Regions from separate parts of the Sediminibacterium longum genome, predicted to be linked through region 1. Evidence: riboswitches for the same ligand, from Rfam matches in the RefSeq annotation. Region 1 holds a riboswitch; the other holds the start of a gene.
What was found. A riboswitch is a leader RNA that binds a small molecule or an ion and turns the genes downstream of it on or off. The one in region 1 is predicted to bind S-adenosylmethionine.
Positions count from the first base shown of each region.

Region 2: it holds a riboswitch for S-adenosylmethionine, as region 1 does, so the genes downstream of both, ABXG83_RS09490 (serine O-acetyltransferase) here and ABXG83_RS00170 (cystathionine gamma-synthase) in region 1, are expected to answer to the same signal.

Region 1 covers NZ_AP029612.1:54,887-58,319, reverse strand. The annotation lists gene uvrA (excinuclease ABC subunit UvrA) at 1-1,498, opposite strand, end outside; SAM riboswitch class I at 1,684-1,801, shown strand; gene ABXG83_RS00170 (cystathionine gamma-synthase) at 1,979-3,160, shown strand; gene ABXG83_RS00165 (homoserine dehydrogenase) at 3,167-3,433, shown strand, end outside.
Region 2 covers NZ_AP029612.1:2,120,964-2,124,396, reverse strand. The annotation lists gene ABXG83_RS09495 (nucleoid-associated protein) at 1-843, opposite strand, end outside; SAM riboswitch class I at 983-1,092, shown strand; gene ABXG83_RS09490 (serine O-acetyltransferase) at 1,239-2,072, shown strand; gene cysK (cysteine synthase A) at 2,085-2,996, shown strand; gene ABXG83_RS09480 (hypothetical protein) at 3,354-3,433, opposite strand, start outside.

The sequences.
Region 1 (3,433 bases):
GTGACAGATAAGTGAGTCCTACATCCAGTAAGAACTGAAGTCTTTCTCTGATCTCTTTCAGAATATCTTTTGCGATTACATTTTGTTTGGCATCCAATCGCTTTTCAATATCTGTAAACCACTGATAGAGTTTATCCAAGTTAAGATGACTGAGTTCTGCGATATTCTTCTCATTGACCTTGAACCAAAGACTCTCTTTTTTCAAACGGGCACCATTACATTCATTACAGGTTTTCAATTCCATGAATTGCTCTACCCATTCTCGTAAGGCTTCGCTACTACTGGTTCCGGTAAACCATCGCTTCAACATGGGTATGATCCCTTCAAATACTCCGTCATAAGGCATTCCGGTCGACACCTCATCCATATCTATGATCTCTTCCGTGATCCCATCAGGATTACCAAACAATAAAATATTGAGCGATTTTTCAGGAAGGTCTTTGATCGGTTTATCTAAGCTGATCTTATTTTTTTTAGCAAGGGTTTCTACATTCCGAAACATATAAGCATCACGTTGTTCCCCCAAGGGTGCTATACCTCCTTCCTTGATGGAGAGTGAACGATCAGGCAATACCGCTTCCATGCTGACAGAATATACATTACCTAGTCCTTTGCACACAGGGCATGCACCGTACGGTGAGTTAAAAGAGAATGCATTGGGCGAAGGCTCTTCATAACTGATACCTGTTTCTTCACACATCAGTTGCTTAGAATACTGAACGGTCTTTTGTGTATCATTCACCAATAAGAACATCAGATCCTTACCCATACGCAAAGTCTGCTGAACACTCTGGCTCAACCTAACTTTCATATCGGGTGTTACCTGTAACCGGTCTATTACCACTTCAATATCATGTATCTTATATCGATCAACTTGCAGTTTCGGTGTAAGATCAATGATCTCACCATCTACCCGAACTTTCAGGAATCCTTTTTTCCGAATATCTTCAAAGAGTTCACGGTAATGCCCTTTGCGTCCACGAATGAGTGGTGCAAGCAATGTGATTTTTTTCTGTTTGTATTTTTGAAAGATATTTTCGACGATCTCTTCTTCGCTGAATTTGACCATCTTCTTACCGGTATTATAACTATACGCTTCACCAATTCTTGCAAATAAAAGTCGCAAAAAGTCATACACTTCAGTAACGGTACCAACAGTAGATCTTGGATTCTTATTAGTGGTTTTTTGTTCAATAGATATTACCGGTGATAATCCGGTGATCTTATCTACATCCGGCCGCTCCATATCACCCATGAATTGACGTGCATAGGCGCTAAAGCTTTCCATGTACCTGCGTTGGCCTTCATTGTAGATGGTATCAAATGCGAGAGAAGACTTACCACTACCACTGACTCCCGTAAAAACAACCAATTTGTTTTTAGGAATGGTGATATCGATATTCTTTAAATTATGTTCGCGTGCTCCGAAAACGGAGATGGTTTCTTCCTGGTGTTGAACAGATTCAACGACTGCTTCCTTACTGATCTTTTTTGCCATGATGATAAGTAAAGATAAGAACATCTGATGAGCCATAAAGTTGAAACCGAACAGTTGTTAGGGAAAATTTTTAAAATTAAAACCCTTTGCTGTAAAGGGTTCTGGCGATTTAATATTTTTTTTCGAATCAGAATTTGGTAATTTGACAAAGCTGCTTATACATTTGCATTAGTTCTTTAAACAACAACTTATCAAGAAAGGCAGAGGGAATTGGCCCGATGAAGCCTTGGCAACCCATATCACCACTCGTTGATATGAAGGTGCCAAATCCGATTCCGTTGGTACAACGGAAGAAGATAAGTCAGAGTAAAGTTTGATTCATAACGGTTCGCCGTTCTACATATTTCAAGCTCATCTGACTTAACAGATGAGCTTTTTTATTGCTCCGCTGTTAAGTCCACTCCTTCTCGATCAGTTGCACAAAGACATTTTTAACAACATCATTCACCCTTTCGAAAGAAAGGAACAAAACTGTTTAACATGAGCAACGCAACACAACTCATTCACAGCATTCCTGTTGACCCGCAAACCGGCGCCATCTCAGTACCGATTTATCAAACTTCCACTTTTGTGCAGGATGCACCTGGTGTCAACAAAGGATATGATTATGCAAGAAGTGGAAATCCAACACGTGCGACTTTAGAATCGTTGATCGCTACACTTGAAAATGGACAGACCGGATTGGCTTTTGCCAGCGGATTAGCAGCCATTGATACTGTGATCAAATTGCTTAAAACAGGTGATGAAATAGTAGCAGTAGATGATATCTATGGTGGTGCATTTCGTTTGTTCAACAATGTGTACGAACAGTTTGGAATCAAGGTTCATTATGTTGATACCACAGATATTGCGAAAGTAGTGGATGCTATTACGCCTAAGACTAAACTGATCTGGTTGGAAACCCCTACCAATCCAACTCTTAAAATATCTGATATTGCTGCCATAGCACAAATCGCAAAAGCCAATGCCTGTTTACTTTGCGTGGATAATACTTTTGCTTCACCCGCCTTACAACAGCCTCTTTCATTGGGAGCTGATATTGTAATACATAGCGCTACCAAATATCTTGGGGGGCATAGCGATCTGATCGCCGGTATTGTGGTAGCAAAGGATAAACTGATCGGCGACAAATTGAAATACCTTCAAAATGCTTGTGGTGCGGTCTTGGGCCCTTTTGATAGCTGGCTGGTGATCCGTGGCATTGAAACCTTGCATTTACGCATCCGCCAGCATTGTGCCTCAGCATTAGAAGTAGCAAAATTTTTGGAACAACATCCTGCGGTAGACAAAGTGTATTATCCCGGATTAACCTCCCATCCGAATCATGACGTTGCAAAAAAGCAAGCAAAAGGTTTTGGTGGCATCGTTTCATTTTCATTGAAAGAGGATACTGAACAAGCCGCTATTGATTTTGTAACACAAACACAATTATTCAAGTTAGCAGAAAGCCTTGGGGGTATTAAAAGTCTCATTTCACATCCCGCCAATATGACCCACAAGTCAATACCTGCTGATAAAAGAAGGGCTGCGGGAGTATCCGACAGTTTGATTCGTTTGTCGATCGGTTTAGAAGAAACAGAAGATCTGATTCAGGACCTGGATCAAACTTTTCAAAAAATAATATCACGCAATCATAAATTCTCATTCACATTAACAGCATAATAAACTATGGAAGCTCACAAGCAATTAACGATTGGATTATTTGGATTTGGTGTAGTAGGCGAAGGTCTTTATAAGGTTTTACAAAAAACTCCATCATTAAAAGCATCAATTAAAAAAGTATGTATCCGCAATCCTGAAAAAAAGAGAGATGCTCCATCTTCTCTTTTTACAACTGATCGCACAGTATTGTTAAATGATCCTGAGATCAATGTGATCGTAGAAGTGATCGATGACGCAGTTGCAGCATTTGAAATCGTTTCAACAGCCCTTACG
Region 2 (3,433 bases), 1.1 Mb from region 1:
CACTTCATATTGCTGTTTGTATTGTGTGAAGCTGTCGATCACTTCGGGGTGGTGTAATACTTCAGTAGCAAATTCATTCAGATCAAATGATTCTTTGGTGCTGAAATATTCTATGCTCTTATTCAGATAATCGATTTGGTCTGCTTTATTTACTTCAAACTTTTCATTGAGCTCATTACTGATGAATAATTTACACATACCCAGCGCTGCATCTGTATGGTGGTAACTATTCGATGTTCTGATTACCTGTAAAAAGTCATTGACCCAATATTGTGTATCCTGTTTATTGGTATTATCTACCACACAAACCACATAACCTTCTTCTTTATTCTTTTTAAAGATCAGACAGCCCTTGTCCAGCTTATTGATATTAACACCATCTTCTGCGATCACTTCCCAGCTTTGTCCATGTGGAAACACTTTTAAAAAAGTTTCTTTTGTTTCACTTTTGAATAAACCAATGGCATCAATGTATTCTGTTCCAAACGGAACCTGACCAAAGCGGGCAACATATAATTCACCTTCTTTTACCCTGGCATGAGTGCTTTTATTATATAGAAAAGAAGCGAGTAAGGCAGACTGAGATACAAAGCTTTTAGGATCTTCAAAGATGCCGGTGATATATTGATATACTTCATTCAGTTCTAAACTGCTTAAATGAGTGAACTGGTATTGCTCATGTTCATTGAAAGGCGACAAAAAATACTTGGTCAGCATACCTCTTACAATCTCGTCATTCAAAGTGAGGGCATTGGCTGACAGTTTCAGTTCTTCACCACGTGTCGGATTTCCGACTTTGTGAATGATCACTTGTTCTAATTGAACATCATTTATATTGGTCATGCTGCAAAATAATGGTTCTATAGTGTGACCAAGAAAAAAACTAACGGTCATAAGGAAAGGATTGCCAATTCTTTTATAAAAAGTCTACTTATTTTGTAGGGAATATGAAATTGCCTTTATATTTGTATAGCATATACGTTACTTATCCAGAAAGGCAGAGGGAATTGGCCCTATGAAGCCTTGGCAACCATCCATTTTTATCAGGAAAGGTGCCAAATCCATCCCGATCGAGATCGGGAGAGATGAGTCAGATTATATTATATACAGCAACTGTAGATATATAAGGCACATCTGACTGAGCATCGGAAGTGCCTTTTTTGATGGTATAAAGAATAAGATATAGACGATATGAACATGATTCATAACCATAAGACTTTCTTTCCTGATTTAGTAATATGACAGAAGAACAATTCATACAAAATTTGTTTAAGCGTAATAGAAAGGCATTGAATTATTTTCCTGACAAAGTCTTGTCAGAAAATTTTACAAATGACTTATTCAATTTTTTGTTTGGATCTTATCAGCGGGAATTTGATTCTGAAAAGAAATTAGCAGATGCGTATCAGGATTTGAAACATACTTTTTCAGTCATACTCTTTGAATTATTGAAAGAGGAATCGTCAGTAAAAAAGCATACAGAAACATTCTTTGAGGCTTTACCTGCTATTTATCAAGCATTACTCATAGACGCAGATACCGTATTACGTTTTGACCCGGCCGCACAATCGATAGAAGAGGTATTGATTGCTTACCCGGGATTTTATGCTACTGCTGTATATCGATTATCACATCAGCTGTATATACAAGGCATTAAAACCTTACCAAGGCTGCTTTCCGAATATGCACATAGTAAAACGGGAATCGATATTCATCCAGGTGCTACCATTGGTGCTGCATTTGCGATCGATCATGGAACCGGGATCGTTATTGGCGAAACAGCTGTGATCGGTGAAAGAGTAAAGATCTATCAAGGGGTAACATTGGGAGCGTTGAATGTTTCTAAAGAGCTTGCTAGTATGAAGAGACATCCGACCATTGAAGATGATGTGATCATTTATTCCGGTGCTACTATTTTAGGCGGAGAAACGATCATCGGCAGCGGGAGTATCATTGGTGGAAATATCTGGTTAACACATAGTGTTCCCCCCAATTCAGTGGTCTATCATAAAAGTGAAATACGCATCAAAGACAAAGACCCATTTCCTGAACCTTTAAATTTTGTGATTTAAAAATATAAACAGATGAAAGTAAACAATATTTTAGCGACGATCGGGAATACACCACATGTCAGACTGAATAAGCTTTTTGGTGATCAGCATGAAGTATGGATCAAGCTTGAAAAAAATAATCCGGGTGCAAGTATCAAGGATCGGATAGCCTTGGCTATGATCGAAGATGCAGAGCAGAAAGGAATCCTTCATAAAGACAGTGTGATCATTGAACCCACAAGTGGTAATACGGGCATTGGTTTAGCATTGGTAGCGGCGGTGAAAGGATACAAGATCATTTTAGTGATGCCTGAAAGTATGAGTATCGAGCGGAGAAGATTAATGGCTTTATATGGTGCTGAATTCGTACTCACTCCCCGTGAAAAAGGGATGAAAGGAGCCATTGAAAAAGCTACAGCGTTACTACAGGAAACCCCGAATGCTTGGATGCCGCAACAGTTTGATAATCCAGCCAACACCGCTATTCATAGAACTACGACAGCGCAGGAGATTTTAGCAGATTTTCCGGATGGACTTGATTATATCATTACGGGAGTAGGTACAGGTGGACATATCACGGGTGTTGCCGAAATTTTGAAAGCGAAATTTCCTCAACTGAAAGTATTTGCTGTTGAGCCGGAACTATCGCCGGTATTAAGTGGTGGATCTCCATCACCACATCCTTTACAAGGAATCGGAGCAGGTTTTGTTCCATCTATTTTGAACACTAAAGTATTGGATGGCATTATTCAGGTATCCAAGGATGAAGCATTTTCTTTCGCACAGAGAGCTGCTAAAGAAGAGGGTATATTATTAGGGGTTTCATCAGGTGCCTCTTTAGCGGCTGTCGCAAAAAAGCTTGCAGCAATTCCCGCAGGATCCAAAGTGCTTACTTTTAATTATGATACCGGAGAAAGATACTTGTCAATCGAAGGACTATTCTAATGTACAATCCAAGCATCCCTGACCATATCATCAAAGAGTTGAAATCATGGCTGAGGGTTTCAAGTAATGGTATTTTGTAGCACCCGCTATAAACAAAAAACCTTTGCTGGAAAATATCCTGCAAAGGTTGGTAGCGTTTGGTTTTTCTTTTCGGATATTACCTGTTCAACTTACACTACAAGAGTCAACAGGCTTGCTTGGATTTTCTTAAGATGTTTGGATTCTAAAAAATTCCTTTTAAGGAATAATTTAATGATGTAAAGAAACAATAGTAGTAAAAAAAGACCAATAGTGCTGACTATTAAATGAGTGTAGCGACATCACTACATGTATACGGTGTTTTCAACCGTTTTCTGATTATTCTGATGTGAGATTCCCGTAGCGAATGTTACGATAAAGGTCTTCATGAATTTTTCTAACACTATTCATTACCTGAG